Regions from separate parts of the Microbacterium sp. CCNWLW41 genome, predicted to be linked through region 1. Evidence: riboswitches for the same ligand, from Rfam matches in the RefSeq annotation. Region 1 holds a riboswitch; each other region holds the start of a gene.
The links. Region 1 has a riboswitch for thiamine pyrophosphate ahead of V6R91_RS04530 (ECF transporter S component). Riboswitches for the same ligand answer to the same signal wherever they lie in the genome.
Positions count from the first base shown of each region.

Region 2: linked by a shared signal. The riboswitch ahead of V6R91_RS11010 (ECF transporter S component) and the one ahead of V6R91_RS04530 (ECF transporter S component) in region 1 are both predicted to bind thiamine pyrophosphate.
Region 3: linked by a shared signal. The riboswitch ahead of thiM (hydroxyethylthiazole kinase) and the one ahead of V6R91_RS04530 (ECF transporter S component) in region 1 are both predicted to bind thiamine pyrophosphate.

Region 1 covers NZ_JBAOJP010000001.1:1,017,315-1,027,388, forward strand. The annotation lists gene V6R91_RS04505 (fumarylacetoacetate hydrolase family protein) at 1-516, opposite strand, end outside; gene V6R91_RS04510 (enolase C-terminal domain-like protein) at 651-1,946, shown strand; gene V6R91_RS04515 (aldo/keto reductase) at 1,954-2,901, shown strand; gene V6R91_RS04520 (RbsD/FucU family protein) at 2,916-3,329, shown strand; gene V6R91_RS04525 (D-alanyl-D-alanine carboxypeptidase family protein) at 3,384-5,162, opposite strand; TPP riboswitch at 5,200-5,311, shown strand; gene V6R91_RS04530 (ECF transporter S component) at 5,302-5,946, shown strand; gene V6R91_RS04535 (ABC transporter ATP-binding protein) at 5,949-7,424, shown strand; gene V6R91_RS04540 (energy-coupling factor transporter transmembrane component T family protein) at 7,421-8,227, shown strand; gene V6R91_RS04545 (SRPBCC family protein) at 8,296-8,802, opposite strand; gene V6R91_RS04550 (aminoglycoside 3'-phosphotransferase) at 8,799-9,524, opposite strand; gene V6R91_RS04555 (DUF488 domain-containing protein) at 9,565-9,915, opposite strand.
Region 2 covers NZ_JBAOJP010000002.1:677,383-687,456, forward strand. The annotation lists gene V6R91_RS11000 (ABC transporter ATP-binding protein) at 1-1,252, shown strand, start outside; gene V6R91_RS11005 (D-alanyl-D-alanine carboxypeptidase family protein) at 1,463-3,007, opposite strand; TPP riboswitch at 3,142-3,251, shown strand; gene V6R91_RS11010 (ECF transporter S component) at 3,244-3,876, shown strand; gene V6R91_RS11015 (ABC transporter ATP-binding protein) at 3,878-5,350, shown strand; gene V6R91_RS11020 (energy-coupling factor transporter transmembrane component T family protein) at 5,347-6,171, shown strand; gene V6R91_RS11025 (hypothetical protein) at 6,190-6,435, opposite strand; gene V6R91_RS11030 (hypothetical protein) at 6,705-7,475, opposite strand; gene V6R91_RS11035 (TetR/AcrR family transcriptional regulator) at 7,690-8,304, opposite strand; gene V6R91_RS11040 (MFS transporter) at 8,526-9,836, shown strand; gene V6R91_RS11045 (glycoside hydrolase family 3 protein) at 9,864-10,074, shown strand, end outside.
Region 3 covers NZ_JBAOJP010000022.1:4,075-14,148, forward strand. The annotation lists gene argB (acetylglutamate kinase) at 1-801, opposite strand, end outside; gene argJ (bifunctional glutamate N-acetyltransferase/amino-acid acetyltransferase ArgJ) at 798-1,952, opposite strand; gene argC (N-acetyl-gamma-glutamyl-phosphate reductase) at 2,002-3,069, opposite strand; gene thiD (bifunctional hydroxymethylpyrimidine kinase/phosphomethylpyrimidine kinase) at 3,318-5,513, opposite strand; gene thiM (hydroxyethylthiazole kinase) at 5,510-6,373, opposite strand; TPP riboswitch at 6,363-6,457, opposite strand; gene V6R91_RS36225 (DUF402 domain-containing protein) at 6,496-7,227, opposite strand; gene pheT (phenylalanine--tRNA ligase subunit beta) at 7,288-9,786, opposite strand; gene pheS (phenylalanine--tRNA ligase subunit alpha) at 9,786-10,074, opposite strand, start outside.

The DNA of each region.
Region 1 (10,074 bases):
CTGCCCGCCCGACACCTCGAGCTGGAAGGTCCGCTCCGACACGTCGTTCGCGGCGACGAAGCCGGCGATGTGCGCCGCGGCGTCGGCGGCCGAGTCGAGGTAGGCGGCGCGGCGCCCGATCACGATGCCGAGCTCGACCTCCCAGTCGGTCTTCTCGCTGCCGCGCGGGATCGTGACGGGGTCGTACGGGCCGACCACCGTGTTGGGGGTCTTGAGGAACATCACCGGCATGCTCGGCGGGGCGGAGCCGGACTCGGCCGCGTGCGCGGCGTAGTTCATGCCGATGCACACGACGGCGCTCGGCCGGGCGATCGGGGCGCCGACACGCAGGGCGTCTGCGCCCGCCAGCACCGGGAGCCGCCCCTCGGCGATCGCCGCGGACGTGCGGCCGACGGGGTCGTCGGCGAGGAATCGGCCGTCGACATCGGATGTGAGCGGGCGCAGATCGAGGTGACGGTCGCCGTCGAGGACGACGGGGATCTCGCTTCCAGGCTCGCCGAGGCGCGCGAACTTCATTGCTCTCCTGAACTCTCGTGCGGGGCGGCGTCCGTGCCGTCGTGGTCCGCGGGGCGTGATTGACAGTATAGACATCCGATGTTTACACTGCGAGCGGTCCGTAACAGCGGATCCAGACATTCAGGAGCCGCCCCGTGAGCCGCATCGTCGCCTTCGAGACGACCGACATCCGCTTCCCGACGTCGCTGAGCCTCGACGGCTCCGACGCCATGAACCCCGACCCCGACTACTCCGCCGCCTACCTGCGGGTGGTGACGGATGCCGCCGACGACGTCTCCGGTCACGCCTTCGTCTTCACGATCGGCCGGGGCAACGACGTGCAGGTCGCGGCGCTCGACGCGCTCGCCGCGCATCTGGTCGGACGCGAGCTGGAGCCTCTCCTCGACGACATGGGCGCGACGAACCGCGAGCTCATCGGCGACTCGCAGCTGCGCTGGCTCGGCCCGGAGAAGGGCGTCATGCACATGGCGATCGGCGCGGTGGTCAACGCGCTGTGGGACATCAAGGCCAAGCGCGCGGGGCTGCCGCTGTGGCAGCTGCTGTCGAGGATGTCGCCGGAGGAGATCGTCGGACTGGTCGACTTCCGCTACCTCACCAACGCCCTCACGCCCGAGGACGCGCTCGCCATCCTCCGTGCCGCCGAGCCCGGCCGGGCGCAGCGCGAGCAGGAGCTCCTGGCGACCGGCTACCCGGCCTACACGACGAGCCCCGGCTGGCTCGGCTACTCCGACGAGAAGCTGGCCCGGCTGTGCCGGGAGGCGATCGCGGACGGCTTCGGGCAGATCAAGCTCAAGGTGGGCGCGGACCTGCAGGACGACATCCGCCGCTTCCGGGTCGCCCGCGAGGTCTGCGGGCCGGACTTCCCGATCGCCATCGACGCCAACCAGCGGTGGGAGGTGTCCGAGGCCATCGCGTGGGTGAACGCGCTCGCCGAGTTCCGGCCGGCCTGGATCGAGGAGCCCACGAGCCCCGACGACGTGATCGGCCACGCGGAGATCGCCCGCGGCGTCGCCCCGATCCGCGTCGCCACCGGCGAGCACGCCCAGAACCGGGTCATCTTCAAGCAGCTGCTGCAGGCCGAGGCGCTGTCGGTCATGCAGATCGACGCCGTCCGCGTGGCCGGTGTCAACGAGAACATCGCCAACCTGCTGCTGGCCGCGAAGTTCGGTGTGCCGGTGTGCCCGCACGCCGGCGGCGTGGGACTGTGCGAGGCGGTGCAGCACCTGTCGATGTTCGACTTCGTCGCCGTCAGCGGCACCCGCGACGGCCGCATGATCGAGTACGTCGACCACCTGCACGAGCACTTCGTCGTGCCGACCGACATCCGCGGGGGCGCGTACATGGCCCCGCTCGCACCCGGCGCCGGCATGGAGATGAAGGCCGAGAGCCGCGCGGCCTACGAGTGGGAGGTCGCCCGTGCGGCCGTCTGAGTCCCGGGTGCCGGCGCTGCCCCGCCTCGGCTACGGTGCGGCGAACATCGGCAACCTGTTCCGCGAGGTCACCGACGATCAGGCGTGGGCGATCCTCGACGCGGCGTGGGAGAGCGGCATCCGCTACTACGACACCGCGCCCCACTACGGGCTGGGGCTCTCGGAGCGCCGCCTCGGCGCCTTCCTGCGGACGAAGCCCCGGGACGAGTTCGTCCTCTCGACCAAGGCGGGACGGCTGCTGCGTCCCAACCCGGACGACGACGGCGGGCTCGACCTCGCCAACGACTTCCACGCGCCGACGACCGTCCGCCGCGAGTGGGACTTCTCGGCGGACGGCATCCGCGCGAGCCTCGACGAGTCGCTCGAGCGGCTCGGACTGGACCGCGTCGACATCCTCTACCTGCACGATCCCGAGCGACATGACCTCCAGCTGGCGCTGCGCGAGGGGTTCCCCGCCCTCGAGCAACTGCGCGGCGACGGCGCCGTCGCCGCGATCGGCATCGGCTCGATGGTCGCCGACGCGCTGGCGGCTGCGGTCGAGCAGGCCGATCTCGACGTCATCATGATCGCCGGCAGGTACACCCTGCTGGAGCAGCCCGCGGCCGACGCGGTGCTGCCGGCCTGTCACGACCGCGGGACCGGCGTGGTGGCGGCATCCGTCTTCAACTCCGGCCTGCTCGCGAAGGAAGAGCCGAGCCGGGACGACCGGTACGAGTACGGACGGATGCCGGACGCGCTGTGGGACCGGCTCCAGCGCCTCCTCGCCGTGTGCCGGGCGCACGGCGTCGCCCTCCCCGCCGCGGCGGTGCAGTTCCCGCTCCGCGACCCGGCGGTGCGCTCGGTCGTCGTCGGCGGGAGCCGCCCGGAGCAGCTGCGGCGCAACGCCGAGCTGATGGAGGTCGGCATACCCGCGGGCCTGTGGGAGGATCTGGCCGCCGAAGGACTCATCCGCTGACGAAAGGACCCCTCATGCTCGAGGGCATCGACCCCCTGCTCACCGGCGAGCTTCTGCTGCACCTGGACCGCATGGGTCACTCCGATGCGATCGTGGTCGCCGACGCGCACTTCCCGGCATGGGCGGTGGGCACCCGCGTCGTCGACCTCCCCGGCACGACGACGCCGCAGGTCGTCGCGGCGGTGCGCACGGTGCTCCCGCTCGACGACGCGCCGGCGCTCGACCTCATGGCGTCGGCCGACGGCGAGGTGCTCGACGTGCAGCGCGAGCTCGCCGCGGCCGCCGGCACCGACGCTCCGCGCTACGTCGACCGGTTCGACTACTACGAGCTGGCGAAGAAGGCCTACGTCATCGTGCGCACGGGTGAGACGCGCAAGTACGGCAACGCCCTGCTGCGCAAGGGTGTCGTGGGACATCCCTCCGCCTGAGCGGCGACGGCCGGCGGCACCCGGCCGCTGCCAGCCGGCGGCTCGGCGCTGTCGTCAGTCGTTCAGCCCGAACAGATCCAGCGGGTGAGTGAGGCGCCACCACGGCGACGGGTCTGGTACTTCCTCCGCCAGGCGCAGATCCACCGTCGCCTCGTCGAGCGGGCCGGTCACGGTCAAGGATCCGACCACATCCCCCTCGTCGCGGGCGTCGCCGAGGTCGTAGGTGGTCGCGACCGCGCCCGTGCCGCCGTTCCACAGCACCACCGACGCGTCACCGGCCGCGAGGATGTCGACGTCGTCGCCCCAGCGCGTCTCGACGATGCCGGCGACGGTCCCCGCCGTCACCGAGGGCTTCAGCTGCAGCTCCTGCTCGAGCTGAGAGTAGATCGCACGCGAGGCGGCGAGCCGGGACTCGTCGTCCGGCTGGCCCAGCACCGAGGCGTAGAGGCGCACCGTCGTGTCGCCGATCGCGACGTCCTTGGCCGACAGCAGGTTCCACTCGTCGAGCGTGCCGGTCTTGATCCCCACGACCCCCGGGTCCGCCAGCAGCTCGTTGGTGTTCTCGACGAGGCCCGCGCCCGGCAGCTCGGTCGACTGCTTGGCGACGATCTCGGCGATGACCGGGTGGGCGAGGGCCTTCTGCGCGAGGGTGATGAGAGCCTCGGGTGAGGCGCTGTTGCGCGGATCCATTCCGGTGGGCTCGACGACCTGGACGCCCGTCACGCCGTGCGCGGCCAGCCACTCGGTCGCAGCCGCCGCGTAGACGGCGTCGGACGGCCACAGGTTCTGCGCCAGGCGATCGGCGTAGTTGTTCGCCGAGCCGATGAGCATGCCCTCGAGCATCTGGTACTCGGTGAGGGTGCCGCCCACGGGCACGTCGAGCGCCGACTCGCCGCGGGCGCGGTACTGCCAGTACCGGTAGTTGTCGGAGGCGCTGAAGCGGAACTCGGGGCCGGTCTCGCCGAGCGCGAGCGGCATCTCGTCGAGGACGACCAGGGCGGTCACCACCTTCGTGATGCTCGCGATGGCTGACGGGTCGGGCGACGACGTGAGGAGGCCCGGGATGCCGCCGACCGCGGCCGCCGCGCTGCCCTGGGCGGGCCAGACCGGCACCGCCGCGGGTGCCGCCTCCGGCTGCACCTCGATCGCGGTGACCGTCGGCGCGACCGCGTGCAGGGGCCACAGCAAAGTCGTCGCGGAGTACGCGCCGACCAGGCCGGCGATCACCAGCGTCGGCACCAGCACCCCGGGACGCAGCGGCGACTGGCGCGGCGGGTCGGCGAGCAGGCTCGGCTCGACGGCGACGTACGGCGTCGACGCCGCCACGAGGTCGCCCGGGGTCGAGCCCGCGGCGAGCGTCGTGTCATCGACCCACGCGAGCGCGGTCCGCCCTCCCGTCGCGGTCGCGGCCTCGGCGGAGACCGGGTCGCCCGTCGGCGGGCCCGGCTCGGTGGCCGCGGGGGGTTCGCTCGGCTGAGCGGCCGCGGCGGGTTCGCTCGGCTGAGCGGCCGCGGCGGGTCCGCTCGACTCGAGAGCGGCGACGGCGCCCCCGAGGGGAGGGGTCAGCGTGGTCCCGGGCGGCTCGAAGACGGGCACCGTCGGCGCCGCGACGGCCGTGGCGCCGCCGAGGGGCACGGTCGCGATCGTCGCGGGCACGAGCGGGACCTCGTCGGGCGCCGTGTGAGTTCCGGGGTGCGACGAATCGGCCGCGCCGCCGGTGGGCATGGTCAGCGTCCCGCTGTCGGCCGGATCCTCGGGGGACCCGCCCGGCACGGCCCTCGACCGCGTCCGATGCGCACGGCGCGTCGGTGCGGGAACGTCATCGGGGGTCACGCACCCCAAAATACCCGTCATAGCGGCGGTATACTCGCCATACGACCACGGGAGTCCGGTGAGCCGGGCTGAGAGGAAGCGAACCACGCTTCGACCGTCGAACCTGATCCGGATCATGCCGGCGCAGGGAGGAGTTCACATGCACGCATCCACGTCCGCATCCACCCCCGTTGCGGCCACCTCGGCGAACGCCCGCAGTCTGCGGTGGCGCGTCGTCGACATCGTCGTCGCCGCCGTCCTCGGCGTCGCCATCGGCCTCGTCTTCTGGGCCTGGAACACCGTCGGCTACGCCTGGTTCACGGCGATGGACGGACTGACCCCCGGCCTCGGCGGCCTGGCGGTCGGCATCTGGCTCATCGGCGGCGTCATCGGCGGCCTCGTGATCCGCAAGCCCGGTGCGGCGCTGCTCGTCGAAGTGATCGCGGCGATCGTCTCGATGCTCATCGGCAACGTGTGGGGGGTCTCCACGCTCCTGTCGGGGCTCGTCCAGGGACTCGGAGCGGAGCTCGTCTTTGCCCTCTTCCTCTACCGGCGCTTCACGCTGCCGGTCGCGATGCTCGCCGGTGTCGGCGCCGCGGTCGGGGCGTGGGTGTTCGAGCTGTTCTACGGCAGCTCGCCGAACATCCTCAAGACGCTCGAGTTCAACACGATCTACCTGATCTCGCTCATCGTCTCGGGCGCGCTGCTGGCCGGGCTGGTCGGCTGGCTCGCGGTGCGCGCGCTCGCCGCGACGGGCGCGCTCAGCCGCTTCGCCGCCGGACGCGAAGCGCGCCGCGAGGTCTGACGATGCCGGGCACCCGTCCTGGCCGCATCACCGCGGCGGGCTGGGGGTGGCGCTACGCCGGGCGGCGCGCGCCGGCGGTGCGCGACATTACCTTCACGATCGAGCCGGGTGAGCGCGTGCTGCTGCTCGGCGCCTCGGGCGCGGGCAAGTCGACGCTGCTGGCCGGGATGGCGGGGCTCCTCGGCGGCGCCGACGAGGGTGACGAGACCGGCTCGCTTCTCATCGACGGCGAGCGCGCCGAAGCGCACCGCGGACGCGTCGGCCTGGTGCTCCAGGACCCCGACGCCGGTGTCGTGCTGGCCAAGGTGGGCGACGATGTGGCGTTCGGGCCCGAGAACCTCGGGGTGCCGGCGGCCGAGATCCCGGCGCGCGTGACCGAGGCCCTCGATGCGGTGGGGCTGCGCGTCCCGCTCGGCCGGCCCACCAAGGCGCTCTCCGGTGGCCAGAAGCAGCGCCTCGCGCTGGCCGGGGTGCTCGCGATGCGCCCGGGCGTGCTCCTGCTGGACGAGCCGACCGCGAACCTCGACCCCGACGGGGTGCGCGAGGTGCGCGCGAGCGTCGAGCGGGTGCTGGCCGAGACGGGGGCCACGCTCGTGGTGATCGAGCACCGCACCGCGGTGTGGGCCGATCTCATGGACCGCGTCATCGTGGTCGGCGCGGACGGCGGACTCCTCGCCGACGGCACCCCGGCCGACGTGTTCGCCCGTCACGGCGCGGACCTCGCGGCCGCGGGGGTCTGGGTGCCGGGGATGCCCGTCGACCTGCCCGTGCTGCCCGCCGCTCAGCCCGACGCGGCGGCGGCGCTGGCGGCATCCGCTCTCTCCCTCTCGCGGGACGGGCGGTCGATCGTGCGCGCCGGGCTCGACCTGACCGTGCCCCGCGGCGCGGCGACCGCCATCACCGGGCCCAACGGCGCCGGCAAGTCCACGCTCGCCCTCACCCTCGCAGGGCTGCTGCCCGAGGCGGCGGGGGAGGTCGTCGCGGCCCCCGAGCTGGCGGGGCGGTCGGGGCGCCGCCCGTCGCGCTGGACGTCGCGAGAGCTGCTCACCCGCATCGGCACGGTGTTCCAGGAGCCCGAGCACCAGTTCCTCGCCTCGTCGGTGCGCGACGAGCTCGCCATCGGCCCGCGCTCGCGCGGCGTCGATGCGGCGGCCGTCGACGTGATCGTCGACGAGCTGCTCGAGCGGCTGCACCTCGCCCCGCTCGCCGCGGCGAACCCGTTCACGCTGTCGGGCGGGCAGAAGCGCCGGCTGTCGGTCGCCACCGTGCTCGCCGACGCGCCGCCGGTCATCGTGCTCGACGAGCCCACCTTCGGGCAGGACCGCCGCGGCTGGATCGAGCTCGTGCAGCTGCTGCAGTCCGAGATCGCCGCCGGCACGACGGTCGTCGCCGTCACCCATGACGAGGACGTGCTGCGCCACCTCGGCGGCCATCGCATCGAGCTCGGCGCCCCCGTCCCGGCCGGGGCTCGGCCGTGACCGCGGTCGAGGCGCGCGAGGGCGTCCCGGAGGCGACCGCCGAAGCGCGCGCGTGGCTGGACGGCGTCAACCCGGTCACCCGGATCGTGCTCGCGCTGCTGCTGTCGGTGCCGCTCCTCGCCTCGATCGACGTCACCAGCTCGCTCGTCGCGATCGCGCTGCAGCTCGTCTGCATCCCGCTCACCGGCCTCGCCGTCGTGACCGTGCTGATGCGGATGCTGCCGGTCCTGGTCTTCGCGCCGGTCGCGGGGGTGAGCATGCTGCTGTACGCCGAGCCCGGGGGAACCGTCCACTGGTCGTTCTGGTACGCGACGATCAGCGACGACTCGATCGCCCTCGCCGTCGCGGTGTGCCTGCGGGTGCTCGCGCTGGCGCTGCCCACCATCCTCCTCTTCGGGCGCACCGACCCCACCGAGCTCGCCGACGCGCTCGCCCAGGTGGCGAAGCTGCCGAGCCGGTTCGTGCTCGGCGTGCTGGCCGGCACCCGCACGTTGGGGCTCTTCCTCGACGACTGGCGCAGCATGCAGCTGGCCCGCCGCGCGCGCGGGGTCGGCGACACCGGTGCCGTCCGCCGCTTCCTCTCCATGGCGTTCGTGCTGCTGGTGTTCGCCGTCCGCCGCGGCACGAAGCTCGCGATGGCGATGGAGGCACGCGGTTTCGGGTCCGGCATCCCGCGCACGTGGTCGCGCCCGTCGCGCCTGCACGCACGGGACGCCGTGGCGCTGGCGGGCGGTGTGGCGATCATGGCCGCGGCGATCGGCGCCGCGGTGGCCGTCGGCACCTTCCGCTTCGTGTGGTCCTGACACCCGGTCGGCGGCGAGCATCCGATCGGGCGGCCCGCCGCGTCAGTCCGCGGCGACGGTCCGTGGCGTCAGTCCGCGGCGACGAGCCTCTCGTACGCCGGCTGCAGCGCCGGGAAGTAGTCGTCCCACCTGACCTCGTCGGGATCCAGGCCCGCCTGCGCCGCCACCAGCCGGTCCAGGTAGTACTCCCAGCCCGGGCCGATCGACCCCACGTCCTCACTGGGATTCAGGCGCTGCCCGAAGGTGAGCACGGTGTCTTCTGGCACGTCCTCCGCGAGCTCGAACCACAGGTGCCACGAGCCGCTGCCCTGCGACGTGTCGCCGGAGAACCGCCGCGGGCGATCGCACTCGAGGATCGTGTACTCCTCCGGCTCCGGCTCCTGTCCCTCCGCGGTCATGTAGAAGGTCACGCGGCCGGACGCCGGATCGCCCTCCCAGCGGCCGATCCAGCGCTCGAGGCGCTCGGAATCGGTGAGCTCCCGCCACACCGCGTCGGCGGTCGCCCGGAACCGCCGGAGGATGACGAGGTTCGGGTGTCCGTCGATCTTGCAGACGGTGCCGGTGATTTCGGTCATGTCGCGTTCCAGAGGTCTCGGTAGTACGACAGGCGCTCGCGGTCGGGGGCGACCCCGTACGCCTCGATGAGGGCGTCCTCCCATCCCTCGCCATAGTTCCACGCCGTCGACATCGACGCCACGGCGATGTCCGCCCAGCGGTCGGCGACCCCCAGCGTCCCCAGGTCGACGTGGGCGACCCACCGGCCGTCGTCGCCGATGAGCGTGTTGGGGCAGCACGCGTCGCCGTGGCACACGACGAGACGGTCGACCGGCGGCGGCTCGCGCAGCGCATCGGGCACGCGGATGCCGCGCCCCGCCGCATTCGCGATGCGCCCGGCGACACCCCAGTCGAACGGACAGTCCGCGACCGGCAGCGCGTCGTGCAGGGCCCGGAGGCCCTCGCCGACCGCCCGGACGGCGGTCGCGGGATCAGCGACCCAGCGAGGGTCGACGGCCGAGAGACCGGGGAGTGCGGTCGTCACCAACCACTCGTGCGTGTCGTCGCCGCCGACCTCGAGCACGCGCGGCACGGCGATGCGGGCGACGGCCCAGTCGAGCCGCTCGGCCGCGCCGGCGAAGGACGATTCGGCGTTGCGCGGGCCGTGTTTGATGTACCGGCCGTCCTCGGTGCGGAAGGTCACCCCGCCGTAGTCGTTGCGCCACACCGGCACGATGCGGGTCCCGCCCGCGAGCAGGCGCACGCGCGGCGGCACGACGACGTCTTCGCCCGGGATCGACACCCTCCCATCCTGCCGGGTCAGGCCTCGAGGACCTCCCTGGTCAGGCCCCGAGGACCTCCCGCAGGATGAGCGCGTGGTTGTGGGACTCGTCGGCGACGGCGTGCAGCAGCGTCACGACCGGGTGGGCGGCCAGCTCCGCGCGCAGCGACGCGACGGCCGTGCGCGTGGGGCCGTCGAGCTCGGCGCGGTAGGCGGTCTCGAAGTCCGCCCACGACAGGTCGCCGTGGTGGAACTCCCTGCGCAGGTCCGTCGAGGGCGCCACCTCCTTCGCCCACAGGTCGAGGGCGGCGCGCTCCTTCGTCAGCCCGCGCGGCCAGAGCCTGTCCACCAGCACGCGGAACCCGTCGTCCGGGTCGGGGTCCTCGTACACGCGCTTGAGCCGGATCTCCACCCGTCCAGTCAACCCCGCCCGCCGCTGCCGCGCCACCGCGCGGCGTGACCGATCGGCGGTCGCACGACTAGCCTGGGGGCGGCGGCCTCCAGGCGTCGCGGCTGATACTCAGTCCCGCGTATGCTGGTACGCGGTTTCGTGACATTCCGGACTTCGAAG
Region 2 (10,074 bases), on a different contig from region 1:
GGCGCAGTTCCTCTCCGGCATCATCATGCCGGCGATGCAGTTCGTCGGGAGCCTGACCTACGTCGGCATCGCGGTGCTCGGCGGACTCATGGTCGCCAGCGGGCAGATCCGTCTCGGCGACGTGCAGGCGTTCATCCAGTACGAGCAGCAGTTCACCCAGCCGCTGTCGGAGCTGGGCGGCATGGCCGCGGTCGTGCAGTCCGGAACCGCCTCCGCGGAGCGTGTGTTCCAGCTGCTGGACGCGGACGAGCAGGACCCGGACGACGAGGACGCGCCGACCGTCACCGGCGGCAAGGGCGTCATCGAGTTCGAGCACGTCGCGTTCTCGTACTCGCCGGACCGTCCGCTGATCACGGACCTGTCTTTCCGGGTGGAGCCGGGGCAGACCGTCGCGATCGTCGGGCCCACCGGCGCCGGGAAGACGACGCTGGTGAACCTCATCATGCGGTTCTACGAGCTCGACTCGGGCCGGATCCTGCTCGACGGGCAGGACATCGCCGAGCTGACGAGGGACGACCTGCGCTCGCGCACCGGTATGGTGCTGCAGGACCCGTGGCTGTTCGCGGGGACCATCCAGGAGAACATCCGCTACGGCAAGGCCACGGCCAGCGACGACGAGATCCTCGCGGCGGCGAAGGCGACGTACGTCGACCGGTTCGTGCACGCCCTCCCCGAGGGCTACGACACCGTCCTCGATGAGGACGCGTCGAACGTGTCGGCCGGCGAACGCCAGCTGATCACGATCGCGCGCGCCTTCGTGGCCCAGCCGTCGATCCTGATCCTGGACGAGGCGACGAGCGCGGTCGACACCCGCACCGAGCTGCTGCTGCAGCACGCCATGGCGGCGCTGCGGCAGGGGCGCACCTCGTTCGTGATCGCGCACCGACTCTCGACGATCCGCGATGCCGACCTCATCCTCGTGATGGAGCACGGCGACATCGTCGAGCAGGGAACCCACGACGAGCTGATCGCGGCCGAGGGCGCGTACTGGCGGCTCTACCAGTCGCAGTTCGAGCAGGCGGCGACCGATGTCGACGCCGAGGCCGCGCTCACCGCGTCGGTGCCGGTCGTGGTGACCGGCGAGGCGGCAGCGGAGGAGGCCACGGCGGCCGCGGACGCGGTGGCGGGCATCCCGGCGGCGGGCATGGCCTCCGTGCGGGCCGGCCTCTCCGCGCAGGAGGGCGTCCGCCCGGATGGGGCGACGCCCGACGGCCCGGAGCGCTCCGGGGATCAGGACGGCACGTCCGCCTGACCCGTCTGATCGCACGAAGGCCCGCACCGAGAGGTGCGGGCCTTCGTCGTCGATCCGCCTCCGCTCCGTCCGTGATGAGCGGGGGCGAGCAAGCGCCTCGGGCCGCCGCAGACGGCGGGTCGGGCGTCGGCGGTGTAGAGGAAGAGGAGGGGCCGAGGGGTGCTCGCGGCGCCCGCGGGCGCGCGGGTGTCTCCCCGGCGCGGCGGCGGATCAGTCGGCCGGGGCGAGACCGAACAGCTCGACGGGGTGCGTGAGGCGCCAGAGGAAGCCCGGGCCGGCGAGGTCCTCGCCGAGCTCCACGGGAACCTCCACCGTGTTCAGCGGGCCCTTCAGGGCGAGGGAGCCGGCCTCGCCCCCGGTGTCCCAGTCGTCGCCGAGCGCGAGACGGCTGGTCGCCGATGCGAGGGCGCCGTTCCACAGGACCACGCGGCCGTCCTCGGCGGCGACGAGCGGGGCCGTGGCCCCCCACCGGGTCTCGACCGTGCCGAGGACCGTGCCCCGGGTGACGGTCGGGGCCTGTGCGGACAGGGCCGCCTCGAGCTCGGAGTACAGCGTGCGGCTCACGTCGTAGCGGGAGTCGTCGTCGGGCTGGCCGAGCACCGAGGCGTACGCGCGGACCGTGGTCTCTCCGACGGGGATGTCCTTGGCGGTCAGGACGTTGTACAGGGTGTCGTCGCCGTCGCCGATGGTGCCCGTCTTCACACCGACGACGCCGGCGTCGGTGAGCAGCTTGTTCGAGTTCTGGACCAGGCCCGCTCCGGGGATCTCCGCGGCCGGCGTCGCGACGATCTCCGCCACGACGGGGTGGCTCAGCGCCTGGCGTCCGAGGTCGATGAGGGCCCGCGGCGTGGACTCGTTGCCGAACCCGAACCCCGAGGGATTCTGCAGAGAAATGCCGGAGATGTCGTGCACACGCAGCCACTGCTCGCCCGCGGCGACGAAGTCGGCGTCGGATCCCCAGATCTCGCGCGCCAGCCGGTCCGCATAGTTGTTCGCCGAACCCAGCAGGATGCCCTGGAGCAGCTGATACTCGGTGAGTGAGCCGTCCACGGGGACGTCGAGCGAGGACTGATCCGACTCGCGGTACCGCCAGTACTCCGCGCTGTCCTCCGCGGTGAAGGCGAACGACGGGCCCTGCTCGCCCGGTGCGAGGGGCAGCGCGTCCAGGGCGGCGAGCACCGTGACGAGCTTGGTGATGCTCGCCATGGGCACCTGCTCCTCGTCCGACGCTGCGGTGCCGATCCCATCCACGGCGAGGGCGGCGCTTCCGAAGACGGGCCAGGTGAGGGCAGCCGGATCGGCGGGGGCCGGCTCGAACGCGGCGGAGGAGACGGTCGGCGCGATCGCGGTCAGCGGCCACAGGGCAGTGGTCCCGGCATAGGCCGCGCCGAGGGTGACGAGGATTCCGAGCGGTGCCAGGACGGCGGCGCGGCGAGCCGGGCGCTGCGGTGCGCCGCTGAGCAGGTCGCCTCGCGCTCCGGCCGTGGCCGAGGATCCTGTCGCCGTCGAGGAGGCGAGACGCTCGATGTCGACCCACGACAGGGCGTCCGTCTCGGGCGCCGGGCCGTCGGCGAACCCGTCCGCCGGCGGGGCGGCGCGTTCAGAAGCGGGCGCGGCGAGGGCCACGGGCGCGGGGGCGTGGTCCGGCGTCGGGTCCGTCGCGTCGGCGTCCTCCCGGGTCACGGCGACCGCGGACGCCTCCTCGGGCGCCTCGGCGGGCGCGTTCGGGGTCGATCCGTGGTCGTTGTTCGTCACGGCATCTACCGTACCGGCCGGGCCCTGCGCGACCGCCGCGACGAGGGCGGGGCGTTTCGTCCCGCGGAGACCTGCACTGAGCGAGCGAAGCGAGTCGAAGTGTCGCTCAACGACCGGGGCGTCGCGGTAGGATGGGCGGACACCACGGGAGTCCGGCGAGCCGGGCTGAGAGGAAGCGATCCGCGCTTCGACCGTCGAACCTGATCCGGATCATGCCGGCGCAGGGAGGAGTCTCTATGAACACGTCCGCATCCGCCGTCGTCACTGCCACGGGGACGAGGAGCCTGCGCTGGCGGGTCGTCGACATCGTCGTCGCCGCCGTGCTCGGCGTCGCCCTCGGCCTCGTCTTCTGGGTCTGGAACACCGTCGGCTACGCCTGGTTCACCGCCGCCGACGGCCTCACGCCCGGTCTCGGCGGCATCGCCGTGGGGATCTGGCTGATCGGCGGCGTCGTCGGCGGCCTCGTGATCCGCAAGCCCGGCGCGGCGCTCGTCGTGGAGCTGGTGGCGGCCATCGTCTCGATGATGATCGGCAACGTCTGGGGCGTCTCCACAGTCCTGTCCGGACTCGTGCAGGGCCTCGGCGCCGAGCTCGTCTTCGCGCTCTTCCTCTACCGCCGCTTCACGCTGCCGGTCGCCGCACTCGCGGGCATCGGCGCGGGCGCCGCGGCGTGGGTCTTCGAGCTCTTCTACGGCAGCTCGCCCAACATCCTGAAGTCGGTCGAGTTCAACGCGATCTACCTGGGCTGCGTGGTCGTGTCCGGAGCGCTGCTGGCGGGGCTCGTCGGCTGGCTGCTGGTGCGCGCGCTGGCCGCGACGGGAGCGCTCAGCCGCTTCGCCGCGGGGCGCGAGCGGCGCCGCGAGGTCTGACGTGACGACGCCCGTACGGGTCGTCGCCGACGGCTGGGGGTGGCGCTACGCCGGACGGCGCCTGCCCGCGGTCCGCGACGTCTCGTTCACGATCGAGCCGGGCGAGCGCGTCCTGCTCCTCGGCGCCTCCGGGGCGGGCAAGTCGACGCTGCTCGCCGGGATGGCGGGGCTGCTCGGTGACGCCGACGAGGGCGAGCGCGCCGGTCTGCTGCACGTCGACGGCGCCGACCCGGAGCAGCGCCGCGGCCGCATCGGCCTGGTGCTCCAGGACCCGGACGCGGGCGTGGTCCTGTCGAAGGTCGGCGACGATGTCGCGTTCGGCTGCGAGAACCTGGGCGTTCCCGCCGCGAGCATCCCCGTCCGGGTGGCGCAGGCGCTCGACGCGGTCGGGCTCGACGTCCCGCTCGAGCGACCGACGGCGGCCCTCTCCGGCGGTCAGAAGCAGCGGCTGGCCCTGGCCGGCGCGCTCGCGATGCGCCCGGGACTGCTCCTGCTGGACGAGCCGACGGCCAACCTCGACCCGGACGGCGTCACCGGGATCCGTGCCAGCGTGGAAAGGGTCCTCGCCGAGACGGGGGCGACGGCCGTCATCGTGGAGCACCGCACGCCGGTGTGGGCGGACCTGATGACCCGCGTGATCGTGCTCGCCGCCGACGGGGGGCTGCTCGCCGACGGCCCACCCGCGGAGGTGTTCGCCCGCCACGGCGACGCGCTCGCGGCTGCGGGCGTCTGGATCCCGGGCCGTCCGACCGGCCTTGCGGCCCTGCCCGCCGCGGGTGAGGCGGACCCGGCGATCCTCAGGACCGTCGATCTCGCGGTGAGCAGGGACGGGCGTCGCCCGGTGCGGACCGGACTCGACCTCGCCGTCCCGGCCGGGGCGGCCACGGTGGTGACCGGCCCCAACGGGGCAGGCAAATCGACCCTCGCGCTCACCCTCGCCGGGCTCCTGCGCCCGCTCTCCGGCGAGGTCCTCGCGGACGAGGCGCTGCGCGGACGCAAGGGACTACAGCCGATCTCCTGGTCGTCGCGCGAGCTGCTGACCCGGATCGGGACGGTCTTCCAGGAGCCCGAGCACCAGTTCCTCACGCAGACCGTGCGCGACGAGCTCGCTGTCGGGCCGAAGGCGCTCGGATGGGACGCCGCTCGGATCGACACGGTGGTCGGCGAGCTCCTCGAACGGCTGCACCTCGCCCCGCTCGCCGCCGCCAACCCGTTCACCCTGTCCGGCGGTCAGAAGCGTCGGCTCTCGGTGGCGACCGCGCTCGCGGCGTCGCCCTCGGTCATCGTCCTCGACGAACCCACGTTCGGGCAGGACCGGCGGGGATGGATCGAGCTCGTCCGGCTCCTGCAGGAGCAGATTGCGCGCGGCACGTCGATCGTCGCGGTCACCCACGACGAGGCCGTGGTCGATCTGCTCGGCGGTCGCCGCGTCGACCTCGCCCGTGCCGATACGGGGCTCGGGAGGGCGGCATGACGGCACCGGTCCGCTCGCCACGTGACGTCGCGCTCCCGGTGCCGACGCCGGGGGAGGAGGCCCCGCGCGGCTGGATCTCCGGGGTCAACCCCGTCACCCGGATCCTCCTGGCCCTGGTGCTGTCGATCCCGCTGTTCGCGTCGATCGACGTCGTGAGCGGTCTCGTCGCGATCGGACTGCAGCTGCTGTGCGTCCCCCTGACCGGACTCTCCTACCGGACGGTGCTGACGCGGCTGTCGCTGCTCCTGCTCGTCGCCCCCGTCGCCGGCGTGAGCATGCTCCTCTACGCCGAGCCCGAGGGCCGGGTGTTCTGGACGTTCGGCGTCGCGGCGATCAGCGAGGGGTCGATACAGCTCGCGGTCGCGGTGAGCATCCGGGTGATCGCGCTCGGTCTGCCCACGATCCTGCTGTTCGGCCGGGCCGATCCCACGGAGCTGGCGGACGCGCTCGCGCAGGTCGCGCGCCTGCCCAGCCGGTTCGTGCTGGGAGTCCTCGCCGGGACCCGCATGCTCGGCCTGTTCGTGGATGACTGGCGGACCATGTCCCTGGCCCGGCGCGCCCGCGGTGTGGGGGACCGGGGGGTGATCCGCCGGGTCGCGTCGATGGCGTTCGTGCTGCTCGTGTTCGCGGTGCGCCGGGGCACCAAGCTGGCGATGGCGATGGAGGCGCGCGGGTTCGGGTCCGGGATCCCGCGGACCTGGTCGCGTCCGTCCCGCCTGTCCCTTCGCGATGCCGTCGCCCTCCTCGGCGGTCTCGCCATCATGGCGGCCGCGCTGGCCGCCGCGGTCGCGGCGGGGACGTTCCGCTTCATCTGGTCCTGACCGTGCCGGGTCCCGTCGTCAGGCGGGCGGGTCGAGGGGAACCGTCAGAAGCTCCTCGATCCGGCGGCGGACGGCGTGGTGGATTGATCGATGGGTGGATACCCTGATGCGATGGTGATCTGGCGACGGGTCGTTGATGCTGTTTCCTGGGTCGAGATCGACGTGCCAGACGCCGTCAGCGATGAAATGGCGGCCGGACGTGAGGCCCGACGACGCGACGGCAAGGTGAAAATGCTCACCCTCCGACCTGAGATCGGTCGGCACTCCCCAGTTTGGGACTCGGAAGGACCGCTTTCCGATCGCGATCTGGTTGGACTAGGCGTTTCGAGCGCCCTACGAGCTCGGCTTGCGAGTTGGCAGAGCGACTGGCAGGAGCACTTCGGCTTGAGCGCCACATGGGAGCACTCGGAGGCACATCGAAAATGGCTCCAGGAGGGCGAGGCCGTGTGGGACGATTTGCGTGCCGAAGTGTGGCTGAGAGCTGAAGTTCGAAGGGGGTTCTGAGATCCAATCAGGAACCCCCTTCGCATCCATCAGCAGGTGGCGTGTCGGGTGGGATATGTCGAGATCAGTTTGTCAGAGTTTGTGGCGAACGCTGCTACGGCTCTGAACTCGTATACGATCGTCCATGTCGATCCGTTCCATTCGACAAAGACCAGCTCGCCTACGGTGCACTTTGTATTGTTCGAAACTGGCCCGGCATAGGTCCAGAAGCGGATCGCGTTCCCGGCCCCTTCTGCCATGAGGTCATCCCAACCGTTCATCCCCTGGAGTTCTGGATTCCACCCGCGATCGCGGGCCGTGTTGTACTTTTCCTGCCAGTCTGCCTCGTGATTCAGCCGGATGTGTTTGTAGCCCCAAGTTGAGTTTCCGCACTTGAGCCTCACGTCTTGCCTGCCCCCATTGTAAGGATGTGAATACGAGGCGAAGACTTCCCCTTCGTTGTTCAGTGAGAAACAACTGACCCATTGATTGAAGTCGATCAGATATGGGGTGGCGGTTTCATTGGTGTTGCCATTCGGTTGTGCCGGTCCGTTGAGGTCAAGGGCATACCCGCCGAGCGGGATCAGCTCCCCTGTCGGCGTCCTCGTCATTGCAAGAACCTGCCCGGTGGGCGGGGCGGAGGTGATCGCGATATGAGCTGCGTCAACGTTTTGGCCGAATGACTCTTCTTCCAGCGAGGATGCTGCAGCTGTGGCCAGTTCTTCAGCGTTCGCCGAGTTGGACGCGAAGAGGGTGACGGTGGCGAGTATCGCCCCCGACGCTATTCCTGTGAGAAACATCCTCCCCAGTCGCGCCGTCATGGTTGTATACTGGTGTTCGGGTCGCATTTGGACCTCCTCGTCCGATTGCTATTCATTTTTGCCGTGCCCGATACACGCTAGCGGTTCCATCGTTATTGAGATGTCCCCTTTTCGGCGGACATTGCGTTGTGGAACCGCGGCGGCCGCGCTGGCCGCCGCGGTCGCGGCGGGGACGTTCCGCTTCATCTGGTCCTGACCGTGCCGGGTCCCGTCGTCAGGCGGGCGGGTCGAGGGGTACCGTCAGAAGCTCCTCGATCCGGCGGCGGACGGCGGCGGCCATGTCGACGGAGTCGGGATCCAGCAGCCACTGCAGCTGCAGACCGTCCATGATCGCGGTGAGCTCCGCGGCGGCCTGCTCCTCGTCCACGTGGGCGGCGAGGAACCCGGCGTCCCGAGCGCGGCGGAGAGCCGTCGCAGTGCCCTCGCGGATCCGCGCGTAGCGGCGGACGAAGTAGTCGTGCGCAGGGTGGTCGGGGGCGGCCGCTTCCGCGGACAGCACCGCGTAGAGCCCGATGATGCCGGGGACCTGGGTGTTGTGGCGCGCGAGGTCCACCATGCCCCGCAGCACGCCCAGGCCGTCGGAGCCGCGCGAGCCGTTACGGCGGAACCGCTCGCGGTCCTCGACGTCCCGGGTCTCCAGCACCGCCTCCATCAGCGACTCCTTGGTGGGGAAGTGGTGCGACAGGCCTGCGCGGGTGATGTCGCAGGCCTCGGCGATCTCCCGCATCGTGGCGCTGTTGAAGCCGACGCGACCGAACAGCTCGGTGGCGACGGCGATGATCTGCGCGCGGCGGGCGCGCCCCGTCGTGTATCCCCGTGTGGTGGTCATCCGCTCCCTCGTCGTCGGCTCTCCGGTCCCCGGAACACTGCAGCGGGCGCATCGATCCGTCGCGCACGGATCGGGGGAGATCCGTCGCCGAGCGTACCCGTCCTCAAAAACCTACACATGTGCAGGTATTCGTGCTAGCGTGCTATCGCCGCGAGGACGCGGCGGACCCTCGGCGCTCCCGGACACCCGGCCGGGAGCGCCCCCGACCCGAAGGACGGACGATGTCGTCGATCCCCTCCGACGCACCCGATGAGGTGCGTGCGCCCCTGACCGAGACGACCTTCGTCGCGACCGCGTCCGGCGAGGACGACCCGCCCCCGCCCGTGCGCGGCCTGCCGCGTCTGCTCGGATGGATCCTGCCGGCGAACTTCGCGATCTTCGTGATCTGGGGTGCGGTGCCCGGCATCCTGCTGCCCCACCAGATCGAACTGCTCTACCCGGACGAGAAGCAGAAGGTCGCCTACTTCGCGATCGTCGCCACGATCGGCGCGCTCTGCGCCATGATCGCGCAGCCGGCCGCAGGCCAGATCTCCGACCGCACACGGTCCAAGTACGGCCGGCGCGCACCCTGGATCCTCCTCGGGGCGCTGGCGGGCGGGCTGTCGCTCGTCGGTCTCGCGTTCGCGAACTCGCTCGTCGGGATCGTGATCGGATGGTGCCTGGTCCAGGTGTTCTACAACGTCGCGCAGGGACCGCTGTCGGCCGTCCTCCCGGACCGGGTGCCCGTCTCGCGTCGGGGGACGTTCGCCACGCTGTTCGGCATCGGGCTGATGGCGGGCGCTCTCGGGGGTCAGATCGTCGGCGCCATGCTGTTCGACAACCTCGTCATGGGGTACGTCTTCTTCGCCGCGTTCGCGCTCCTCGTGCTCACCCTCTTCGTCGTCTTCAACCCCGACCACCCCAGCACGAACTTCGCCCGGGAGCCGTTCCGCCTCGGCGACTTCCTGCGCACGTTCTGGGTGAACCCGGTCAAGCACCCGGACTTCTTCTGGGCCTTCACCGGCCGGCTGCTGCTCTACACCGGCTACTTCGGCGTCACCGGCTACCAGCTCTACATCCTCGGCGACTACCTGGGCGTCGAGAACCCGAACACCGTGATTCCGGTCCTCGGCATGGTCGGCCTCGTCGGCACGATCGTCGCCACCATCATCTCCGGCCCGCTGTCGGACCGGATCGGGCGTCGCAAGCCCTTCGTGTTCGGCTCGTCCGTCGTCATGGGCGTCGCGCTCGCGCTGCCGTGGATCTGGCCGACCTACACGTCGTGGCTCGTGATGACGGCGATCATCGGGTTCGGGTTCGGCATGTTCCAGGCCGTGGACACGGCGCTCATCAGCCAGGTGCTGCCGTCGGCGAAGTCCTTCGCGAAGGACCTCGGGGTCGTCAACATCGCCGCCACGCTGCCGCAGACCTTCGCTCCCGGCGTCGCCGGTGCGATCGTGCTCGTGTTCGGGTACGCCGGGCTGTTCCCGGTCGGGATCGTGCTGAGCATCCTGGGCGCGTTCTGCGTCTGGTTCATCAAGTCCGCGCGCTGACCCAGCGATCGAGTGAGGAGAACAGGAATGACACAGGACGAGGTGCGCTTCCCGTACCAGGATGCGGCGCTGCCGGTCGAGCAGCGGGTGGAGGACGTGTTGTCGCGCATGGACGCCGCCGACAAGGCGGGCATGCTCTTCCACACCATGGTCGCGTTCGGCGACCCGTCCGTCGGCAACCCGACGTTCGGGATCCCGTCGGCGGAGTCGATGGTGCGAAAGCGCCGGATGAACCACT
Region 3 (10,074 bases), on a different contig from region 1:
GCCGCCCTCCACCGCGTCCAGGCACGCGCGCATCTTCGGGATCATGCCCGACTCCAGCGTCGGGAGCATCGCGGTGAGCTCGGTGGAGGTGATGTGCGACACGAGCGAGTCCCGGTTGGGCCAGTCCGCGTACAATCCGGCGACGTCGGTGAGGATCACGAGCTTGACCGCCCCGAGCGCCGTCGCCAGCGCGGCCGCCGCGGCGTCGGCGTTCACGTTCAGCGACTGCCCGGGGTGATCCAGGTCCGGCGCGATGCTCGACACCACCGGGATCCGCCCCGCTGCGAGGTGATCCAGCACGGGCGTCGGGTCCACCTGCACGACGTCGCCGACCCGGCCGAGATCCACTTCCTCGCCGTCGACCAGCACGCCGCGGCGGCGGCCGCCGAACAGTCCGGCGTCCTCTCCGCTGAGTCCCGTGGCGATGGGACCGTGGCTGTTGATCTTGGCCACCAGCTGCGGGTTGATGTGCCCGGTCAGCACCATCCGCACGACGCTGATCGCCTCGGTCGAGGTCACCCGGTACCCGCCCTTGAACTCGCTCGGGATCGCCAGGCGGTCGAGCATGTTCGAGATCTGCGGTCCGCCGCCGTGCACCACGACCGGCTGCACCCCGACGTAGCGGAGGTAGGCGATGTCCTGCGCGAACGCGTCCTGGAGCTCGTCGCTGATCATGGCGTTCCCGCCGTACTTGACCACGACGATCTGGTCTCGGAACCGCTTCAGCCACGGCAGCGAGTCGATGAGGGTCTGCGCCTTCGCGGCGGCTTCCTCGGGGGCGGTGTCCTGCAGGTCGGTCATGAGGAGTAGGCGCTGTTCTCGTGGACGTAGTCGTGGGTGAGGTCGTTGGTGCGGATCGTCGCCGTCGCGTCGCCCGCTCTCAGGTCGATCCGCACATCGGTCTCCTTCGGCGTGAGATCGACCTCCTCGCGAGGCCGGTCCGGCCCGCCCGCGGTGCACACCCGCACACCGTTCATCCAGACGTCCACGTCGTAAGGATCGAATGCCGCGGCGGTGGTGCCGATCGCCGCGAGCACGCGGCCCCAGTTCGGGTCGTTGCCGAAGATCGCCGCCTTGAACAGGTTGTTGCGGGCGACCGCCCGGCCGACCTCCACAGCATCCTCCTCGGAGGCGGCGTGCACGACCTCGATCGTGATGCTGTGGCTCGCGCCCTCGGCGTCGGCCTGGAGCTGCACGGCGAGATCGGCGCAGACCTGGACGAGTCCGGCGCGGAAGGCGTCGCCGTCGGGAGTGGTCCCGGTGGCCCCGCTGACGAGCAGCGACACCTGGTCGTTCGTCGACATGCAGCCGTCCGAGTCGAGCCGGTCGAAGCTCACCCGGGTGGCCGCGCGCAGGTGCGCGTCGGCCTCCTTCGACGTCAGCACGGCGTCCGTCGTGAGCACGACGAGCATGGTCGCCAGGCCCGGCGCGAGCATGCCCGCGCCCTTCGCCATCCCGCCGATCGTCCAGCCGTCCCCGTGGAACACGCTCGTCTTCGGCACCGTGTCCGTGGTCATGATGGCCAGTTCGGCACCGCCGCCGTCCGGGCTCAGCGCCGCGATCGCGGCCTCCGTGCCGGCGAGGACGCGCGCGCGGAAGGTCTCGTCGCCGGTGCCGATCAGCCCGGTGGAGCACACGAGCACGTCTCCTGCGCTCACACCGAGGAGTTCGGCGGCCCGCTCGGCGGTCTGGTGCGTGGTCTGGAAGCCGAACGATCCCGTGAAGCAGTTGGCCCCGCCGGAGTTCAGCACGATCGCCTCGACGGTGCCGTCCTTGATCGCCTCCTGGGACCACAGGATCGGGTTGGCCTTCGCGCGGTTCGACGTGAAGACCGCGGCCCCCGCCTTGAGCGGCCCGCGATTGACGACCACCGCCACGTCCGGCTTGCCCGTCGACTTCAGGCCCGCGGCGACGCCCGCCGCCTCGAACCCCTGGGGGGCGGTCACGCTCACAGCGTCTCCTTCTTCACGTTCTCGGTCTCGGTCTTCCTGCTCCCGGCGGTCACGGTGCGACGCCGTTCACGGTCAGCGCCGTGCCCTCGGGAAGGCCCAGCGCGAGGTTCATGGACTGCACGGCCGCACCCGCCGTCCCCTTGACGAGGTTGTCGACGGCGGTCACCACGGTGACCCGGTTCGCGGCACGGTCGATCGCCAGCCCCATCAGCGCCGTGTTGGCGCCCAGCACGTCTGCGGTCCGCGGGAACTGCCCCGCGGGAAGCAGTTGCACGAACGTCTCGTCCCCGTACGCCGCTTCCCACGCGTTCCGGATCTCCTCGTCCGAGACCCCGGCGCTGATCGGGGCGGTCGAGGTGGCGAGGATCCCCCGCGCCATCGGGACGATGACCGGGGTGAAGGAGATCCGCACGTCCGCCGGGTCGACGCCGGCCGCGGTGCTCGCGCCGGCCGCGACGAGCGCCTGGCGGATCTCGGGGATGTGCCGGTGCGTGCCCCCGACGGCGTAGGGGTTCGCGGTGCCGAGGATCTCGCTGCCGAGCAGGTTCGTCTTGAGGCTCTTTCCCGCGCCGGAGGGTCCGACGGCGAGGACGCTGACGATGTCGGACGCGTCGATCACGCCCGCGGCGACACCGGGAGCGAGACTGAGGCTCACGGTGGACGCGTTGCAGCCCGGCGCGGCGATCCGGGTGGCGTCGCGGAGGTTCTCCCGCTGCTTGCCCTCGCCGACCAGGAGCTCGGGCACGCCGTAGGCCCACGGCTCGTGGAACGCGCCGCCGTAGAAGGCGTCCCACGCGTCCGCCGAGGTGAGCCGGTGGTCCGCGCCCGCGTCGATCACGAGAGGGGCGTCGCCGAGCGCGTCGGTGTACTGCCCGGATTGCCCGTGCGGCAGGGCGAGGAAGACGACGTCATGGCCCGCGAGAATCTCCGGCGTCGTGTCCTGAAGGGTGAGATGTGCGAGCGAGCGCAGGTGCGGCTGGTGCTGGACGAGCGGCTGCCCCGCGTTGGAATGCGCCGTGACGGTGCGGATCTCGATGTCGGGATGGCTTGCGAGCAGGCGCAGGATCTCGCCGCCCGCATAGCCCGATGCGCCGGAGACGGCGACGGAATACGTCATGCTTCCACCTTAACGGTCAGGGTCTGAGGGGCCGGGGCGGCGACACCGGCTCCTCAGCACCGCGGACGCGCGGGACGGAGAGCGGGGTCGCCTAGAGTCGGCGGTCGCCCTGGCGTCGGCGCTCCGGAGCGGCGCTCGGAACGAGCGCGGCGGTGACGGGAGCGGCCGGAAGCATGGGGCGACGATATCGCGTGCCGGTCACCGCGGCAAATCGGATCCGCCGGACGCGACACCGTCGCCCGTTCCGCTCACGCGCCCACGCGCTCGCCCTCTCTCTCCCGCGCCGCGAGCGGCGCCGCGAAGAACGCGTGCTCCAGCTCCGCCGACCGGACGAATGCCGCACGCATCCGCCGGCGGGTGGGCGCCCCGGCCGAGGCCGCCGCGCCGGTGACGATGTCGATGGCGGTCCGCGTCGCCTCGGCGAAGGCAGGATCGGCGTACGTCGCCAGCCAGCTCGCGTAGGGATGCCCGGGATCCTGCGCCTGCGCCCCCAGCTCGCCCGACTGCAGGCGGACGCCGAGATCCGTGTACAGCCAGAAGCACGGCAGCAGAGCAGCGATCAGCACGGCGTGCTCCGCGTCGAACGCCACGGCGCGCAGATGGTCCAGATACGCCGTGGTGATCGGCCCGGGCGCCGCCGAGAACACCGTCTCGCGCTTTCCGGCGTCCTCTCGCCCGTCCGGGCCCGGCCCCTTGTCCGCGTCCGGCATCAGCCATTGCGCGTGCAGCTCCAGCTCGCCCTCGATGGCCCCACGCGCGGACTCGGCCCAGAACGCCTGCTCCGTGGAGGACGGCGCCGAGCGCGAGGCCGCTGCGAGGACGCGCGCGTAGTCACGCAGGTACAGCGCGTCCTGGGCGAGGTAGAACCGGAACTCGGCGTCCGGCAGCGTCCCGTCGGCGAGCCCGCGGATGAAGGGCAGATCGTCGATCGCGGCGCGGACGGGAGCGATCGCCGCCCACCACTCCGCCTCGATCTCCCGCGCGTCCGCCGCAGGGTGCTGCCCGACGAAGTGGTCAACGGGTCCGTGTCCCGCCCCCACGCCCAGGGACTCGCCGCCCCGAAGCGCGTCCCGCAGCCACTGCCGCGTCCGCCTGACCGCCTCGGGCCAGTCCTCCCCGCGAGCGCGGCGGGTCGCGATGCCCGCCGACAGGGAGCACCCGGTGCCGTGCGTGGCCGTGGTCTCGATGCGGTGACCGGGGAACTCGCGGACGTCGCTGCCGCGCACCAGGGCGTCGGGCGCATCGGCACCGGGGAGGTGGCCGCCCTTCACCAGGACCGCGACGTCCAGCGTGGCGGAAAGGCGCCCGGCCTGCGCGAGCGCCGCGGTCCACGTCGGCGCCGTCGGCTCGCCGGTGAGCACCGCCAGCTCGGCGAGGTTGGGGGTGATCAGATCGGCCCGGCGGAGCAGCTCGGTGAGCGCCCGCTCGGCGCGGGCGTCCAGCAGCCGGTCACCGCTCGTGGCCACCATCACCGGATCCACCACCACCGCCGGCGGACGCGACTGCGCCAGCCAGTCTCCGACCGTCTCGATCACCTCGGAGGTGGCGAGCATGCCGATCTTCACGGCGTCGATCTCGATGTCGTCGGCGATCGCGTCGAGCTGCGCACGCAGGAAGACGGGGTCCGGCACGTGGACCCCGCGGACGCCCCGCGTGTTCTGGGCCGTCAGCGCCGTGATCGCCGCCATCCCGTACCCGCCGTGCGCGGCGATGGACTTCAGGTCGGCCTGGATCCCCGCGCCTCCGGAGGGATCGCTGCCGGCGATGCTGAGGACGCGGGCGGGACCGGGGCGCCGCCAGCGCCGACGCAGCTCCCGGGCGGCCTCGCGGGGATCCGGCGCCGCGCAGAGCGCCGACACCACGGCGACGCCGGCAGCGCCCGCGGCGCGCAGGGCCGGCACGTCCTCGGCGGTGATCCCGCCGATCGCCACGCACGGCACCGGACTCTCGGCGGCGAGGGCGGCGAAGCCGTCGACTCCGAGCGCGGGCGGATGATCCGGCTTGGTCGCCGTCGGCCGGATGACGCCCACGCCGAGGTAGTCCACGGTCCCCTCGGGAAGCGCGCGGACGCCGTCGAGATGCGCGCGGGTGTTCGCGGTGAGCCCGATGACGGCATCCGGCCCGAGCAGTTCCCGCGCGCGGAGCACGGACGCGTCCGACTGCCCGAGATGGACCCCGTCGACGCGCGCCCCGCGTCGACGCGCTTCCACCGCCGCGTCGATGCGGTCGTCGACGAGCAGGAGCGCCCGGCCGCCGATGACGTCGGAGAGCTCCACGAGCTGGGCGGCGACCGCGGCGTCGGGGGCGTGCTTCTCTCGGAGCTGCACGATCCGCACCCCGCCGTCGACGGCGGCGGCCACGACGTGGGCGACGCCGCGCGGCCCGGACAGCGCCGCATCCGTGACGAGGTAGAGGGCGAGGTCGCGGGGGTCCAGGCCGCTCATGCCGTCGCCTCCGGCGCGAACGCCGAGGTCGTGTGCGCGCGCTCCGCCACGGAGGCAGGATCGAGCGAGGCCAACGCATCGAGAAGCCCTACCGCGAAGGACCCCGGTCCGCTCGCTTCCCGCGCTGCGTCCTCGGCCGCGATCGTGTACGCGAGCGTCGCCGCCGCCACCGCCGTCACGGGGGTGTGTCCGGTGCCTCGCGCGGTGCCGAGGAACGCCGCCATGACCGCGCCCAGGGCGCATCCGCCGCCCGTGACGCGGGTGAGCAGCACGTCGCCGTTCGCGATCCGGATGCTCTGCTCGCCGTCGACCACGAGGTCGACGGGGCCCGAGACGGCCACGACGCATCCGTGCTGCCTCGCGAGGTCGGCGGCCGCGTCCGCCGCGGCCTCGGTCGTGTCGATCGCGTCGACGCCGCGTCCCCCGCCGCCGCGGCCCGCAAGGGCGAGGATCTCCGAGGCGTTCCCGCGCACGGCCGTGGGACGCATCGCGACCAGGTCGCGCGCCAGCGCCGTGCGGACCGGAAGTGCGCCGACCGCGACCGGGTCCAGCACCCACGGGGTCCCGGCGGTCCGTGCGGCGCCGACGGCCTCCACGCTCGCGGCGCGCTGTTCCGGCGTCGGCGTGCCGAGGTTCACCAGGAGTCCGGAGGCGATCCCGGCGAACATCCCGGCCTCCCCGACGATGTCGGTCATGGCGGGAGCGGCTCCCAGCGCGAGCAGCACGTTCGCGGTGAACCCCGTCACGACCGCGTTGGTGATGCACTGGGTCAGAGGCGGGCTCTCGCGCAGTGCGCGGAGGAGATCCCCGGTGGCCTCGGCCACGGGCCCGGCGGACGATGGACGCAGACGATCGCTCACGCGACATCCCTTCGCTAGTACGAACTAGATCAGGTTCGACGGGTGTGATCTCAGCCGCGCGATGCGGCACCCCGTGTCACTGCTCGCAGTCTAGCGATCCCGAGGAGTCGGCGGGGCGGGCCTCACACCGACCGCGCGGGAGGGAGGTCCGTGAGCCGAGGGGTCGTCCAGTCCGGATCGGGACGCCAGCGCGTCCATTCGGGGTCGAACGGCCACGCCCCCTCGCGGAACGACGCGATGGCGGCGTCCGCGTGCGCACGGATGAGCTCCGCCTCGTCCGGCGCGATCCTCCCCTGCCTGATCGCCTCCACCAGCTCGTCCTCGTCCTTGAGACCGATCGTGCCGTCCGCCCCGATCTCCACGTCGAGCACATGGTCCGAGCTGAAGGTCGAGGCGCCGACCCGCTCATGGGCGTTCTCGAGGTTCACATACCACCCCGCGAACTCCCACGCATCGGGGTCGTCCGCCGTCCCGGCCACCGCCCAGAACAGCCAGACGGACCAGGGTGTGGCCGTCGGGGCGATGCGCAGGACGCCGTTGCCCCACCACTCCTCCACGATCCGCGTGCGCGGCTCCAGCCAGCGCCTCTCCAGCGGGACCGTGCGGATCCGTCGGCCGTCCGGTCCGCCCATCCCCTCCAGGAGCGTCCCCGGGGCGAGCCAGGCGACCAGCCCGCGCTCGTCGTCCCGAACGACACGCATCGGGGCGATGCTGGACGCGTCACCGTCCCGCCAACCGGGCTTGCGGTAGTGCCAGTCGACCTGGGTGCCGGGAGCGAGGAAGGGCGCCCGCCCCAGGGGACGGGCACCGTCCGGCGCCGTGCGCGCGGTCACGTGGGGGACGAGATCTGTCATCCCCCGACCGTATCCGCGGCACACGGGCGCCGGCCGCAGCACCGCGCCCGACGGACGGGATCAGTCGCGGATGGTCGCCCCGAATCGCTCGGCGGCGACGCGGACGCCGGCCAGCTTCGCCTCCGTCGCCTCGGCGGCGGTCAGCGTGCGGTCGTCGGCACGGAAGCGGAGCGCGAAGGTCAGGCTCTTCTCGCCCTCCCCCACGCCCTCGCCGCGATAGTCGTCCACGAGACGCAGCGATTCCAGCAGCGTGCCGGCGCCCTCCGCGAGCGCGGCGCGCACGTGCGCCGCGGGCGTCTCGACGGGGACGACGAGCGAGACGTCCTGCGTCGCCGCCGGGAAGGTGGACAGCGACGCCGCCACGATCCGCTCACCGGTCAGGGACAGCACGCGGTCCAGGTCGATCTCGAGCACGACCGCGCGCCCCGGGAGGTCCGCGTCGGCGGCGACCTGCGGGTGCAGCTCGCCGACATAGCCCACCTCCTCGCCGCGCACGGTGAGGACACCGGTCCGTCCGGGGTGCAGCGCCTCTCGGCGTCCCTGTGCGACCTCGATCTCCACGCCTGCCGCGACGGCGATGAGGCGCACCGCATCCAGGCCGTCCGCGATCCCCGCCGCCTCCGCCGGGCGGCCCGGCTGACGCGGGGACACGTTGCCGGTGAGCAGCACAGCGAGGTGCCGAGCCTGCGGCGGGATCGACGCGTTCAGCGCCGCCAGCGTCTCGTCCGAGGGCCGCTCCCCCAGCGGCGGGACGGCGTCGGTGCCGTAGGTCACCCCGTCCACGGGCAGGAAGACCGCCCCCGCCTCGAAGATCGCGAGGTCCGTGAGGCCGCGCGAGATGTTGCGATGCGCGGTCTGCAGCAGGCCGGGGACGAGCGAGCGACGCAGGTACGGCGCCTGTCCGTCCAGCGGGTTCGCCAGGCGGACCCCCGCGATGCGGGAGCCGTCAGCGGATCCGTGCAGGTCGTTCTGCTCCTGCGTCGTGAACGGGAAGGACGGCGTCTCGACGAAGCCGCCCGCGGCCAGGGCGTTCAGGACGCGGCGTCGTCCCCGCTGCAGCGGGGTGTAGCCGCGGCCGGACGGCGGGGTGGGCAGCACGGAGCCGATCCGATCCAGGCCGTGGATGCGCGCGACCTCCTCCGCCAGCGTCCACTTGTCCGTGAGGTCGGGCCGCCAGGTCGGCGGGATGACCTGCCACCCGGTGTCCGTGGCCGAGACCTCCGCGCCGATCGTCTCCAGAGCGCCCACGATCTCGTCGTCCGAGTACGCCACGCCGATGAGTCCGGGCACGAACCCTGCGGGCAGATCGATGCCCTCGACGACCACCTCGGCGAACAGGGCACCCCCCTCGTCGGTGAGCGTTCCGCCGGCGAGCTCGACCATGAGATCGGCGACGCGACGCGCCGCCACGAACGGGATGAGCGGATCGACGCCGCGCTCGAACCGCTTGGACGCCTCGCTCGGCAGCTTGTGCCGCCGAGCCGTGCGCGCGATCGTCGTCGGGTCGAACGTGGCCGCCTCGATCAGAACGTTCCGGGTGGTGTCGCCCATCTCGGTCGTGCCACCGCCCATCACGCCCGCGAGGCCGATGGGACCGGACTCGTCCGTGATCAGCAGGTCCTCCCCATGGAGGGTGCGCTCCTGTCCGTCGAGCGTCGTCAGCTTCTCTCCCGGCTGGGCGCGACGCACCGTGATGTCGCCCCGGAGCTTGTCCAGGTCGTAGCCGTGGATGGGGTTGCCGAGCTCGAGCATGACGTAGTTCGTGATGTCGATCAGCACGCCCAGCGAGCGCATCCCCGCCAGAGCGAGCCGGGCGATCATCCACGGCGGCGTCGGGCGTGAGGGGTCGACGTCCCGCACCACGCGCGTGACGAACTCGCTCGCCCCCACGCGTCCGCGGATGGGGGCGCGGTCGTCCACGACGGTGGCGTGGCCAGAGCCGGGCTGCAGCTCGGCGAAGTCCCGCTCGGCGGGGTCCCGGAAGGCCGCGCCGGTCGCGTGGGCGTACTCTCGGGCGACGCCGCGGAGCGAGAACGCGTATCCCCGGTCCGGGGTGACGTTGATCTCGACCGCGACGTCGTCCAGGCCGAGCAGGCCGATCGCGTCCGTGCCGACGGGCGCGTCGACGCCGAGCTCGGACAGGATGAGGATCCCGTTGTGCTCGTCGCCCAGGCCCAGCTCGCGCGCCGAGGCGATCATGCCGTCCGAGACGTGACCGTAGGTCTTTCGTGCCGCGATGGGGAAGGGACCGGGAAGGACCGCACCGGGCAGGGTCACGACGACCTTGTCCCCGACGGCGAAGTTGTGCGCACCGCAGACGATGCCGCGCGGCTCGGCCTCGCCGACGTCCACCTGGCACCAGCGGATGGTCTTGCCGTTGGACTGCGGCTCCTCGTCGAAGGACAGCACCTGACCGACGACGACGGGCCCCGAGATCTCGAAGCGGTGGACGTCCTCCTCCTCGAAGCCGACGCGCACCAGCGCCGCCAGGACGTCGTCCGGCGTGGCGTCGGCCGCCACGTCCACGTACTCACGCAGCCACGAAAGCGGGACGCGCATCACACCACCATCCCGTACTGCTCGCTGAAGCGGACATCGCCCTCGGCCATGTCGCGCATGTCCTTCACATCGCTGCGGAACATCAGGCCCCGCTCGATCCCCATCCCGAACGCGAAGCCGCTGTAGACCTCGGGGTCGATCCCCGCCGCGCGCAGCACGTTCGGGTTCACCATGCCGCAGCCGCCCCACTCGATCCACCGGGCACCCCCCTTGAAGGTCGGGTGCCACAGGTCGAGCTCCGCCGAGGGCTCGGTGAACGGGAAGTAGTTGGTGCGCAGTCGCGTCTTC